2 regions of the Streptomyces sp. NPDC032940 genome follow, and region 2 is predicted to be linked to the other one. Evidence: riboswitches for the same ligand, from Rfam matches in the RefSeq annotation. Region 2 holds a riboswitch; the other holds the start of a gene.
What was found. A riboswitch is a leader RNA that binds a small molecule or an ion and turns the genes downstream of it on or off. The one in region 2 is predicted to bind cobalamin.

Region 1: it holds a riboswitch for cobalamin, as region 2 does, so the genes downstream of both, AB0E77_RS12175 (ABC transporter ATP-binding protein) here and AB0E77_RS28640 (energy-coupling factor ABC transporter permease) in region 2, are expected to answer to the same signal.

The regions. Positions count from the first base shown of each region.
Region 1 is NZ_JBEZVJ010000007.1:99,975-106,760, forward strand. It holds gene scpA (methylmalonyl-CoA mutase) at 1-526, opposite strand, end outside; gene AB0E77_RS12170 (methylmalonyl-CoA mutase family protein) at 526-2,337, opposite strand; cobalamin riboswitch at 2,443-2,660, shown strand; partial or broken gene AB0E77_RS12175 (ABC transporter ATP-binding protein) at 2,697-3,122, shown strand; gene AB0E77_RS12180 (hydrogenase maturation protein) at 3,688-5,391, opposite strand; gene AB0E77_RS12185 (PP2C family protein-serine/threonine phosphatase) at 5,585-6,700, opposite strand.
Region 2 is NZ_JBEZVJ010000031.1:8,390-15,175, forward strand. It holds gene AB0E77_RS28605 (DUF6099 family protein) at 1-41, opposite strand, end outside; gene AB0E77_RS28610 (nucleotide pyrophosphohydrolase) at 235-588, opposite strand; gene AB0E77_RS28615 (ATP-binding protein) at 585-1,718, opposite strand; gene AB0E77_RS28620 (hypothetical protein) at 1,717-1,842, shown strand; gene AB0E77_RS28625 (cell division protein SepF) at 1,959-2,351, opposite strand; gene AB0E77_RS28630 (chloride channel protein) at 2,650-4,035, shown strand; gene AB0E77_RS28635 (potassium channel family protein) at 4,095-4,628, shown strand; cobalamin riboswitch at 4,689-4,874, shown strand; gene AB0E77_RS28640 (energy-coupling factor ABC transporter permease) at 4,904-5,599, shown strand; gene AB0E77_RS28645 (energy-coupling factor ABC transporter substrate-binding protein) at 5,596-5,943, shown strand; gene cbiQ (cobalt ECF transporter T component CbiQ) at 5,944-6,693, shown strand; gene AB0E77_RS28655 (ATP-binding cassette domain-containing protein) at 6,690-6,786, shown strand, end outside.

The DNA.
Region 1 (6,786 bases), on a different contig from region 2:
CGAGCACGGGCAGCACGGCGCCGTTCATCGTCATCGACACGGTCATCCTGTCGAGCGGGATGCCGTCGAAGAGCTGTCGCATGTCGTAGATCGAGTCGATGGCGACGCCCGCCATGCCGACGTCGCCCGTCACGCGCGGATGGTCGCTGTCGTAACCCCGGTGCGTGGGCAGGTCGAAGGCGACCGACAGGCCCTTCTGCCCGGCCGCCAGATTGCGGCGGTAGAACGCGTTGGACTCCTCCGCCGTGGAGAACCCCGCGTACTGACGGATCGTCCAGGGCTGGTTGACGTACATCGTCGGGTACGGGCCGCGCAGATACGGTGCCGTGCCCGGGAAGGTGTCCAGGAAGTCCAGGCCCTCCAGGTCCTGCCCGGTGTACAGCGGCTTGACCGCGATTCCCTCCGGTGTCTCCCAGAGCAGGTCGTCACCGTCGGCGGCCTTCTTCACGGCCGCGCGCCACTCGTCGAGGGCGGCGTCGGCGGCCGGGGCCCCCAGCTCGATCGCCGAGAAGTCGGGGATGGACATCAGGACACTCCCATGCGGTCGAGGGTGGCGGCCAGCACGGCGACCGCGTCGCAGCCGGCGAAGACGTAGGTGTCCACGCCCGGGTACGGCCCCGGGCGGCCCGCGAGGAACACGTGCCCGGCACCCGCCTCGCGCAGCGCGGCGGCGGCGGACTCGGCCTGCTCCTCGTACAGCGCGTCGCTGGAGCACAGGCACACCTCCCGCGCGCCGCTCTCCTCGAAGGTGCCGGTGGTGACGGCTTCGATGCCGCCCGCCTGGAAGAGGTTGGCGGCGAAGGTGAGCCGTGCGGTGTGCGCGGCGGCCGGGCCGAGCGCGGTCAGATGGACGCGGGGCCGGGAGCCGGTCGCGGCCAGGTGGGCGTCGGACCGGGCGCGCAGCGCCTCGAACGCCTCGTCCCGCCGTACCCGGGGCAGGCCCCCGGACGGCGGCTCGGGCGCGGGCTCGCGCACGACGGGCTTCTCGGCCAGGTGCGGGAACTCGCTGACACCGGTGACCGGTTCCCGCCGCTTCGCCAGCTTCGCGCTGCGCACCGCCCAGGTCGCCGCGAGCCGTTCGCCGACCGCCCCGGAGCGCAGGGCGGCGGCCTGTCCGCCCGCCCGCTCGATCTCCTGGAAGAACTCCCAGGCGGCACGGGCCAGTTCGTCCGTCAGCCGCTCCACGTACCAGGAGCCGCCAGCCGGGTCGATCACCCGGGACAGGTGAGACTCCTCGATCAGGATCGTGGAGGTGTTGCGGGCGATCCGGCGGGCGAACGCGTCCGGCATGCCGAGCGCGTGATCGAAGGGCAGCACGGTCACGGAGTCGGCGCCGCCCGTCCCGGCGGCCAGCGCGGCGACCGTGGTGCGCAGCATGTTCACCCACGGGTCGCGGCGCGTCATCATCACCGGCGAGGTCACCGCGTGCTGCAGCTGCGCGCCCGCCGCCGGCGCCCCGCACACCTCGGCCACCCGCGCCCACAGCCGGCGCGCGGCACGCAGCTTGGCGATGGTCAGGAACTGGTCGGCGGTCGCGGCGTAGCGGAACTCCAGCTGCGCCAGCGCCCCGGCCGTGTCCAGTCCGGCCGCGCTGAGATCGCGCAGATAGGCCAGGCCCGTGGCCAGGGACAGGCCCAGCTCCTGCGCCGCCGAACCGCCGGCCTCGTGGTAGGGCAGCGCGTCGACGGTCAGCGCCCGCAGGCCGGGGTGACGGGCGGCGCACAGCCGGGCCAGCTCGGCCACGGGCGCGGCGTCGTACGGGCTTCCGGTGCGGGCCTCGTGGCCCAGCGGGTCGGCGCCCAGATTGCCGCGCACGGCGTCCGCGGCGACGCCCCGCTCCTCGTACAGCCGGAGCAACTCCCGTGCGGCCGGCTCGAAGGCGGCGCCCGCGTCCAGGACGACGGGGGCCAGATCGAGGTGGACGCCCTCGAGGGTGCGGCCCAGCGCGGTGACCGGGAGGCCCGCCGGCTCGCCGACGGCCAGCCACAGGGAGGTGACGCCGTTCTCCAGATCGGCCAGGACCGGCGCGGGGTCGGCCACCGTGTGCCGCTGGCGCACGTCCCAGCCGCCGACCCGGTTCCCCTCGGCGCGGCCGCCGCGCACGAAGGGCGGAAAGCCCGGCAGGCCGGGATCGGGCGCGGCGTCGCGCGCGGAGTACAGCGGCCGTACCCGCAGGTCGTCCTCGAGCAGGGTGGAAAGGGCGCCCTCCGCCTCGTCGTCGGGCACGTCCCTGCCCGACTTGCGCAGTACGCCGGCCACCAGGCGCTGCCACTGCTCGTGTGTCGCGTGCGGGAACTCGGCCGCGAGGCGGAGTCCGTCGTCAGGCAGGAGCGTCATGCTCGGATGTTAGGTCAGTACGGCAGACGAGCAGCAGAGGGAACGGTTGTGACCTTGTTCTCGCCGCGGGTGTGACATGAGCCGCTCGCCGCCCCCGACCGGGTGATCTTGATGGATTGCGCGGGCCGGTCGTGCCACATCCGAGGCCAGGAAATCCGGTGGGAATCCGGAACTGACGCGCAGCGGTGAGGGGGACGGGCGGGGCATGTGACGCCACTGGGGCGGAGCTCGGCGGCCGAGAGGCCCGGCGCGCGACGCTCTGGGAAGGCGCCCCGTCGGGACGAACCCGAGTCCGAAGACCTGCTGGCTGCCGTCGACGCGGCGCTGGAACGTGCACCGGCCTGACCGCGCTGGGAGGCCGGTCCTGGCACACCCTCTCCGGCGGCGAACGCCAGCGCGCCCAGCTCGCCCGCGCCCTCGCCCGGGAACCCCGCGAACTGCTCCTGGACGAGCCCACGAACCACCTCGGCATCCAGGACCGGCTCGGCCTGCTCGACCTGGTCGCGGGCCTGCCGGTCACCACCGTCGTCGCCCTGCACGACCTCAACCTCGCGGCGATGTCCTGCGCCCGCCTGCTCGTCCTGCGCGACGGGCACGCCGTCGCCGAGGGCAGTCCGGCCGAGGTCCTCACCCCCGCTCTCATCGAGGACGTCTACGGGGTCCGTGCCGAGGTGACGCACGAACCGGGCCACCCGGTGATCCGCTTCCTGCGCCGGACCGGCGGCAGACCGGGCCCCGCCGACACCGGCCGGGACGCCGCGGGCCCCGCCCCTCACCCCCTGTAGGAGGTCGGCGGGAAGGGCGACCGGTCCTTCCGCCGGGCGGCACTCGTGGGGACCGCGCCCTCCCCGACCTGGCGATCCACCTCGGCCACGGCCTCCTCGTACTGCCTCGCGGGTGACGGGGGCGCTCCCCCGGGGAGCCCTGTCTCCCGCCGGACCTCTTCGGTGCGGCGCTCGAGTTCCTCGGCGTCGGGCCGTCGAGGCATGCCGCGACCGTGTCCGCGGTCCGGGTCACCCTCGACCTGACTGTTGGACTTGTGGTGATGCACCATCGTCTTCTCCTCGAGGTGAGCACCCGGGACATCGTGCTCGGATGACGCGGCCCGCCTTCGTGCCGGCCGGCCCGGGCGCGGTGGCCGGGTACGTCGGACGGCGGGGGTGAGGCCCGGCTCCGAGGACGGCTCGGCCGACTCGCGGGCAGGACCCACGCGGTCTGCTCCTGGTGCGCGATGCTCCTCCCAGCCAAACGCCATCGGGAGACCCACGCAAGCGGATCAGGGAGTCAGGGCCCTGCGCGCCGTGCTCGACGTCGTCGGCGGTGGCCCGGCCCACGGCGACGGCTCCCGCGTCACCGCACGGGTGACGGCCCCGGCGCCGGGGCCGGCTGCTTGCGGGCGAACGCCCGGCGGAGCGCGTGATAGGGCGCCTCGGGGTCGAAGAAGATCCTCCGCATCCGGTCGAGCTCCCGCGCGCGGACCGCCGCCAGGGGCGTGACCGCCTCACGCCGCTCGATCTCGGCCTTCTTCGCCGCCAGCCGCGCCGGCGCGGCTGGGGAGGAGGCCCACCGTCCGGCCAGCCGGACGACCTCGTCGGTGAAGCGGTCCGGAGCACAGTCGACGACCCGGTCCACGAGCCCGGTCTCCCGCGCGCGGGCCGCGCTGAACGGCAGCGCCTCGCGGGTGATCCGCTCGGCCGCCGCGGTGCCCACCCGGCGCGGCAGGCTGTACGTCCAGTACTCGGAGCCGTACAGCCCCATGCGCCGGTAGTGCGGATTGAGCACGGAGCCGGAACGGCACCACACCTCGTCGGCGGCCAGCGCGAGCATGACCCCGCCGGCCGCGGCGTTCCCGCCGACGGCCGCGGCCACCAGGCGGTCGCCGGTGGTCAGGACGGCTTCCACGAGGTCGTCCATGGCGTTGATGTTGGCCCACGACTCCGCCGCCGGGTCGGGGGCGGCCTCGATGACGCCGAGGTGGATGCCGTTGGAGAAGAAGTCCCGGGCGCCGCCCAGGACCAGGGCCGTGGTGGGCCGGTCGCAGGCGGCCCGGTAGGCGGCCAGCAGACGCCGGCAGCGGTCGGTGGACATCGCGCCGCCGGGGAACGAGAACGACAGCACGCCCACCGGACCCCGCTCGTCGTAGCGGATGTCCGACCAGCCGGGCTCGCCGTCGCCGGCCCCGTCGGGCGACGGGACCGGCGCGGGCAGCTCCGGCAGCGCGGGCAGGCGTCCGGCCAGGGCCAGGGTGGCGGGCAGCTTGCAGGCGCGCGGCTCGCCCGGCCCGGTACGGGCGCGCAGCTCCGGTATCCACACGGCGCCGTCCCGGGTGGCCCGGCAGACCGCCCCCGCCCGGGTCGCCAGCAGCTCACCGGGGCGCCCGCGCAGCAGCGGCTCCGCGTGACCTCCGTGCAGAAACCATTCCGCGCCGAGCAGCTCGTCCAGGACGCCGGGCTGGGAGTCGGCGGCGCGCAGCTTGCGCAGGACCGTCTCGACCGCGTCGTCGGCCCAGACGATCCGCCGGGCGGCCTGGCGCATCGGCGGCCGGGTGCGGGCGCCGGGTGCGGGCGCCAGGGTGCGCTGGTCGAGCGGCGTGTACGTGCCGGACGCGAACCGCTCGACCGCCGTCAGGGCCGCGTCGACGGCCGCGTCGGCCAGCTCGTTGCGGTACAGGTCGCTCTTGCCGACCCGGGGCAGGCGCACGCGGGCGGTCGCCCACACGGGCCCCGCGTCCATCTCCTCCTCGGCCTGCAGCACGGTCACCCCCCACTCCTCGGCGCCCTCGAGGATCGCCCAGTCCAGCGAGGAGGGCCCCCGGTCGCCGACCGGCCCCGGGTGGACGATCAGGCAGGCCCGGCTCTCCCACACGTCGCGGGGGACGACGGCCCGCAGCATGGGCGCCAGGACCAGGTCGGGGGAGTGGCGGACGACCGCGTCCCGCACGTCGTCGCCGCGCGGCGTCACCTCGACGGCGACGGAATGCGCGCGGTCGCGCAGCTCGGCGTGCAGGCGTTGCGCGAGGCTGTTGAAGGCGCTGGCGACGAGCAGGATGCGCATGACTGCCCTCCGGGGGACCGGGGTCATCGGCGTGGTGCGACGGGCTGCCAGCGATGGTGGCGCACACCGCCGCGCGGCCGTCGACATGCGTCCCGGTCGCCACCCGAAAGAGTGGTGCTCTCCGTCGCCGGGCAGCACGGCCGGGACACGCCCGCGGTCCGACCGGGGCGCCCCCGTACCTCCGGCCGGGCGGTCAGACCCGGGGTACCGCCGGACGCCGGACGGCGATCATGAGGGCGTCGTCGTCCAGCCGGCCGCCGACGTGGTCCAGCAGATCGCGCCGCAACCGCCCGAGGAAGGCGTCGCAGTCCTTCGTGGCCCAGCCGGTGACGCGCTCGGCGAGCGGGTAGAAGGCGCCGGAGGAGTCGCGGGCCTCGATGACGCCGTCCGTGTACAGCAGCAGCAGATCTCCCGGCTCGAACGGGAAGCTCTCGACGCGGTACCGCGGATCCGTCAGTTCGCCGAGCCCCAGCGGGGGCGCCGGGTGACGGGGGGTCATCGCCGTCGGCCGGCCGTCGCGCAGGACGAGCGGCGGAGGATGCCCGCAGGACACCATCTGCACCGGGCCTTCCCGGTCCGGGATGTCCAGGACGGTGGCGGTGACGAAGGTCTCTCCGTAGCGGCCCGTCTCGCCCGGTTCCGCCAGGTCCCAGCACACGCTGCGGTCGAGGTAGGCCACCAGCTCGCCCAGGCCCGCCTCGCGATGGGCCGCGACTCGGAACGCCCCGAGCAGCAGTGCGGCGTCGTTGACCGCCGTCATGCCCTTGCCCCGCACATCGCCGACGATCAGCCGGGTGCCGTCGGTGGTGCGCGCCGTGGCGTACAGGTCCCCGCCGATCTGCGCCTCGGCCTCCGCGGCGAGGTAGCGGGCGGCGGCGCGCAGCGGGCCGAGCCGCCTGGGCAGCGGCGGCAGCACCACGCGCTGGGCGGCCTCGGACACGTACCGCACCTGCTCCAGCTCTCTCGCGCGGCGCTCACGCACGACGCAGAAGACGACGAGACTCGCCCCGACCACCACCAGGGCCACGATCTGCGCCTCGTGATTGGCCGACAGGAGCTCGCTCGGGTCGCGCAGCACCCCGATGACCGTCTGCGCGATCACCGCGAGGGCGGACACCAGCGCCACCGTGCGGGGTCCGCCGAACAACGGGGTGATCGCCGGGGCCGCGACCAGCAGGGGGCCCAGGTGGATGTCGGGCGGGGCGAGCACGTCGATCACGGACACGACGACGATCCACGCGATCGGGACGGCGACCAGTGCCCTGCCCGCGCGCACCGGCTTGCGAGGTTCGTCGGGTCGCTGCGCCATGCCTCCTCTCTACACCGGCACGGAACGCCTGTCCTGTCACGCCCGACGCGGTGCCGTCTCCGAGGTTCGTACCGTGCTCGAGGTCG
Region 2 (6,786 bases):
AGGGCACGCCCGCTCGTCACGATGAGCCGCACCGCGTCCATGCGCTGCCCCCGTCCGTCCCGACGCGCCCGCGGCGCGTCCACCCGAACTCCGTTGTTCACTACCCAGAGTGAAGGCGCGTGGGGCGAAAAGCTATAGCTAGACAGAAATATTCGGACAACAAAGGGACAACGGACGCGATATCGACTGCGGAGAGTGATAGCGGAGTGTGAGGCTCCTCTGTTCTCCCGCGCCCTACGCTCCGCCCTCGCCGCGCGGCGGGAACCGGGACTCGTTGCGGTCGATCTTCGCGTCCAGCGCGGCGAGCGGATCGACTCCGAGCACCTCGCAGAACTGGAGCAGATACGCCAGCACGTCGGCGACCTCGTCCCGGACCCGGTGTGCGGAGCCGGGGTCGTCCATGACACGGGCCGACTGCTCGGGCGTCAGCCACTGGAAGATCTCGACGAGTTCGGACGCCTCCACGCTGAGGGCGGCGGCCAGGTTCTTCGGGGTATGGTACGGCTGCCAGTTCCGGGCGGCGGCGAACTCGGCCAGCCTGCGCTGCAGCGCCGCCAGGTCGGGGACGGGGCGGGGATGATCGGTCACGGCCTCAGGTGTACCACCGTGACGCCGGGCGCCGCCGCCCGGGAGGCGTCCGCGACGGCGCCGACGAGGCGGATGTGGCCGCGGTCGCACATCCGGGCCGCGAGGTGGAGGAGTTCGGCACGCTGCCGCGCGTCCAGGCCCCGGTCGAGGCCGTCGGCGAGGACGGTGAGGGTCTGCAGCGCGGCGGGCACCTCGCCGGCCGGGTCGACCTCCAGCACGCCGGGGCCGGTGAACAGCACGAGCGCGAGGGCGAGGTAGCGCAGTTCGCCGTAGCCGAGGCGCGGGAGGCCGGTGCGGACGCCGTCGCCCCGGTCGAGGAGCGCGCGGACCACCCCGCCGACGACCGGTTCGGCCAGGACGTCCTCGACGGGACCCGCGCACCCGGCGCGTACGGCGGCGACGAACTGGGCGTGCCGCCGGCCGCACTCGGTCCGGGTGCGCCACAGCACGTCGGCGAGGTTGTCGCAGCCGCCGAGCAGCCGTCCGGAGCCGGTGGGCACGGGCTCGCGCATCCTGGCCGGGCGCGGGTCGCAGGCGAAGACGGAGCGCAGGGCGACCACCGTCTGCTCGGCCGCCGCCAGCACCCTGCGCTGCCCGTCGGTCCTGCCGGACACGCGCAGCGGCAGCAGCGCCGTGCCGAGCCGGTCGTCGGGCAGCGGGGCGCGGGTGACCGGCGCCGAGCCCCCCGTGTGCCAGGCGGCCTGCACGGCGCGCCGGCCGGGGTCGCGCAGGGCCGTCTCCAGCAGGACGAGCCCGCCGGCCGTCAGCCTCTCCCCCACGATGCGCAGTTCGGGCTCCGCCTGCACGGCCACGTCGAGGCTGACGGGGCCCTCGGGGCCGTCGACCGTGCAGCCGATGCGGAAGCCGCGGCGCCGCTGGGCGTCGGGCCTGGCCCGCTCGGGGACGCAGGCGACCGGGTCGGGGAAGACCGTGCGGAGTTCCGCGCCGCCGCCGAGCCGGGCGAGCGCCTCGTAGGCCCGCAGCGCGCTGGTCTTCCCGCTGCCGCTGGGCCCGGCGAGCAGGGTGAGGGGCGCGAGCGGGATCCGGGTCCGCCGGTGCCGGGCGAAGGCGGACAGCCGCAGTTCCGTGACGCACGGCCGATCCGGGGGCACGGGGGCGGCGGACGCCATGGAGGGCGCCGCCGCCGACGAGGACGCCGTCGAAGGAGGCGCCATCGAGGGGGGCGACGTCAAGGGGGACGTCATCGTGGGGGGCGCCGTCGACGCGGGTGACACGGCCATGTCCGGACCGTAGGGCTCCGGATCACGGGCGAACCGTTCCGCCCGGGCGACGTTCCCACGATCGGGGGACGGCCCGCCGGGCCGGGGGTGGGACACACAGAGCGTGCCGCGCCGCCCCCGGCCCGGGCGTCACATGCCGGGAACTCCGGCCGCGCCCTCCATCAGGCCGTTCACCTCGGTGCCGGCCGGTGTCAGCAGGAACACGTTGCGGTCGACCCGGTGCATGCCGCTGGCCAGGCCGAAGACGACGCCCGTACTGAAGTCCAGGACGCGCTTGGCGACCTCGGTCTCGGCGTTGGTCAGGTCCAGGAGCACCGGGATGCCCCCCATCAGCGTCTCGGCGACCTCCCGGGCATCGGCGAAGACGTTGACCCGCAGGACGACGAAGCGCCGCCGTGCCTCGGTCTCCGCCTCCGGCAACGCGCGGTGGCCGACCGACGACGGCCAGGCGTCACGGCCGCGCAACGGAACGACCTGGGCGAGCCCTTCCCACTGTTCGTCGGTGACGTCGTAGCTGTTCACCGGTCCCCCGATTCCACTCGCCTTCAATGCGTGCACCAGCCAATTCTTACGTCAACTCACCCGTTCGGCCCAACAACGACACGGTCCGCCCGACGGTCACCCGGTCGGCGCGGCTACGCCCGGAGGGCGGTCCGTGGCATGCGGCGGCCCGCCCCCTCGCGTTAACTGAGGCGCACGATGCACGCGTGACGGGCCGTCGGCCCGTGCCGGGAGGTGGGCGGACGATGGGAGGGCCCGTGACGACTCAGCCCCTGCCGCCGCGCGCCGGGCCCGGGCCGGGGTCACGCCGGACGGCCCCGTGACGGCGGCCGGGAGCCCGCCGGCCCAGCCGGCGAACGCCGTCCCGGACCGGGCGGAGCAGTCCCTGCGGCGCACCCTGCTCAGCCCCGGCTATCTGCTGCTGTTGCTGCTGTGCGTGCTGCTCGGCGTGCCCATCGCGCTGGCCTGCTTCTTCTTCGTCGGCCTCCAGCACGAGCTCCAGCACTGGGTGTGGACCTCGCTGCCGAAGGCCGTGGGGTACGGCACCCCGCCCTGGTGGTGGCCGCTGCCCGCCCTGGTGCTCGCGGGGCTGATCCTGGCACCGATCGTGACCCGGATGCCCGGCGGCGGAGGACATCTGCCGGTGAACGGGCTGGGCGGTGCGCCGGTCGGGCCGAAGGCGCTGCCGGGGGCCGTGCTGGCCGCGCTGGCCACTCTGCCGCTCGGTGTGGTCCTGGGTCCCGAGGCCCCGTTGATGGCCGTCGGCAGCGGGCTCGCCCTGCTCGCGATGCGGCGGACGGGCAAGGACGCGGACCCGGGGGCGAGCGCGATCCTGGCGACGGCCGGCTCCACCGCCGCGATCTCGACGATCCTAGGCGGCCCGGTGGCGGCGGCCGTCCTGCTCATCGAGGGGGCGGGGCTCGCCGGCACCCGTATGGTCGCCCTGCTGCTGCCCTGCCTGCTGGCCAGCGCGACGGGCGCCCTGGTCTTCACCGGGTTCGGACAGTGGACCGGTCTGGACATCGGCGCCCTGTCGCTGCCGGACGTGCCGCCGGACGTCGGGCCCGACGCCGGGGACTTCCTGTGGGGCATCCCCACGGCGGCGCTGATCGCGGTGCTGATCACGCTGGCCCGCGCGCTCGGCCGGCGCACCGTCACCTGGACGGGGCACCGCACGGCCGTACGCACCGTGCTGTGCGCCACGGCGGTCGGCGTCTGCATCGCCGCGTACGCCCTGATCACGGGCCGGTCGCCGGCGGAGGCGGCGCTGTCCGGGCAGACGGCCCTCGCGCAGCTCGCCGCGCATCCGCACGCCTGGTCCGTGGGCGCGCTCGTCGCGCTCGTCGCGTGCAAGGGGCTGGCGTGGGGCATCGCGCTGGGCAGTCTGCGCGGCGGTCCGATCTTCCCGGCCGTGCTGCTGGGCACGGCGACGGCCCTGGCCTGCTCGGGCCTTCCCGGTTTCGGCGCCACCCCGGCCCTCGCCCTCGGCATCGCCGCCGCGGCGGCCGCCGTGACGGGGCTGCCGCTGGCCAGCTCGGTGCTCGCGGTGCTGCTGATGGGCCGGGACGCGCACGACCAGATGCCGCTGATCGTCATCGCGTCGGTGGTCGCGTTCGTCGTCGTGCAGGTGATCCGCCGCAGTCCGCCCGGGACGGAGGCGGCGCCGCGGCCGGGGGCGGGCCCCGAGGCGGAGCCGGGCCGGTGACCGGCCGCGGGGGCGGCGGGCGGGACGGCCGGGCCGGGCCCGGTGGCTCCCTGCACCGGATGCGGCCCTGGCTGCTGTGGGGGTGTGCGTGCGTGGGTCTGGTCGTGTCCTACTTCCTGCTCCCCCTCGACCTGCTGGGCCCGGGCCGCCCCGCCCTCACCTGGTGTCTGTTCTCCCTCGCGCTGGGGATCGTGGCCGTCCTGCTGCTGCGGCAGATCCGCCATGTCCTGACCGGCCGTCCGGACAGCCATCCCGGCGTGGTCATCCCGCTGCTGATCCTGCTGTCGGTGCACGTCTTCGCGGCGGCCTACTACATCCTGGCCAAGCAGCCCGGCGAGTTCGCCGGTCTGCACACCCGCCTCGACTCCCTCTACTTCACCGTCGTCACCCTCGCCACGGTCGGCTACGGCGACATCACCCCGCAGGGCCAGACGGCGCGGTTCGTGGCCATCCTGCAGATCCTCTACAGCTTCGTCTTCCTCACCGCCGCCGGAACGGCACTGGGCCAGCAGCTGCGGTCCCGGGTGGTCCGGCACCCCGACGGCCACCCCTCCCATGACGACCCGCCACCCCGCCCTCCGTCGCAGGCCTGAGGAGATCTTCACCACGTCGCGCCGGGGGGAGGCCCGCTTGTCACCACCCTCGTCGGCGCACTACTGTCGCCACGCCTTGGTGAACGGGAAATCCGGTGAAGTACCGGTGCGGCCCTCGCCACTGTGATCGGGAAGTCCGGCTCCGGCCCTCGCGGGCAGCCACTGGGTCTCATGGGACCCGGGAAGGCGGAGTTCGGGCGGTGGTACCCGTAAGCCAGGAGACCGGCCAAGGCGCGTCGTCCATCCACGAGGTGCTGGAGAGGGTCTGCTGAGCCATGCACATAGCCGAGGGCTTTCTGCCTCCGGCGCACGCGATCGCCTGGGGTGTCGCGTCCGCGCCGTTCGTCGTCCACGGAGTACGGTCACTCACCCGTGAGGTCAGGGAGCACCCCGAGAGCACGCTGCTGCTCGGGGCGTCCGGGGCCTTCACGTTCGTGCTGTCGGCCCTGAAACTGCCTTCCGTGACCGGGAGTTGCTCGCATCCCACCGGGACCGGTCTGGGCGCCGTCCTGTTCCGGCCGCCCGTCATGGCCGTCCTGGGCACCATCACCCTGCTCTTCCAGGCGCTGCTGCTCGCGCACGGCGGTCTGACCACGCTGGGCGCCAACGTCTTCTCGATGGCGATCGCCGGCCCCTGGGCCGGCTACGGCACCTACCGCCTGCTGCGCCGGTACGGGGCGCCGCTGATGGTCACGGTGTTCTTCGCGGCGTTCGTCGCCGACCTGTCCACGTACTGCGTCACCAGCGTGCAGCTGGCGCTGGCCTTCCCCGACCCGAGCAGCGGCTTCCTGGGCGCGCTCGGCAAGTTCGGGTCCATCTTCGCCGTCACGCAGATCCCGCTCGCGGTGAGCGAGGGCCTGCTCACGGTGGTCGTGATGCGGCTGCTGGTGCAGTCCAGCAAGGGCGAGCTGACCCGGCTGGGCGTGCTGCCGGCGGCCGCCGGCGCCCGCGAGGAGGCGGTCGTCCGATGAAGCGCAGCACGAGGATCAACGCGCTGCTGCTGCTCGCCGTGGCCGCGCTGGCGGTGCTGCCGCTGGTGCTCGGCCTCGGCGACCACAAGGAGGAGCCGTTCGCCGGGGCCGACGCCGAGGCGGAGACGGCGATCACGGAGATCGAGCCGGACTACGAGCCGTGGTTCTCGCCGCTGTACGAGCCGCCGTCCGGGGAGATCGAGTCCGCGCTGTTCGCCCTCCAGGCGGCGCTCGGCGCGGGCGTGCTGGCCTACTACTTCGGGCTGCGCCGGGGCCGGCGGCAGGGCGAGGAGCGGGCGGCCCGCGCCGCCCGGCAGGACCCGCGCGTACCCGAAGGGGACTGAGTGCTGCCGATCGACGCGGCGGCGCACAGCAGCCGGTGGCGTCACCGGCACCCGGTGGACAAGGCCGTGCTCGGGCTGGGACTGACCGTGCTGGCGATCTCGCTGCCGCCCTGGCCGGGCGCGGCGCTGGTGCTGCTCGCGGCGCTGGCGGTGCTGCTCGGCCCGGCCGGTGTGCCCCGGCGGCGGCTGTGGCGGGCGTACCGGGTGCCGTTGGGCTTCTGTGTGACCGGCGCGCTGCCGCTGCTGGTGCGGGTCGGGGGCCCGGGCGGCTTCGTGGGCGTGGCGGACGGCGGTGCGGTGCGTGCCGGGGAGCTGCTGCTGCGCACGTCGGCGGCGTCGCTCGGGGTGCTGCTGTTCGCGTTCACCACGCCCATGTCCGACCTGCTGCCCCGGCTGGTGCGGGCCGGGGTGCCGGCGCCCGTGGTGGACGTGGCGCTGGTGACGTACCGCATGAGTTTCCTGCTGCTCGACTCCGTGCGCCGGATCCGCGAGGCGCAGGCGGCGCGGCTCGGGCACACCACCCGGGCCGCGGCCTGGCGTTCGCTCGGCGGGCTGGGCGCCACCGCGTTCGTGCGGGCCTTCGACCGGGCGACGCGGCTGCAGGCCGGACTCGCCGGGCGCGGCTACGACGGCACGCTGCGCGTCCTGGTGCCCGAGGCCCGGGTCTCGGTGCCCTTCACGGCGGCGAGCGTCGTGCTGCTGGCGGCGCTGACCGCCCTCACCTTCGTCCTGGAAAGGCCCCTGTCGTGAACGAGTCCGCCGAACCGGCCCTGGTCGCCCTGCGGGGCGCGTCCTTCGGCTACGAGGAGGGGCCGCTGGTGCTGGACGGCATGGACTTCGCGG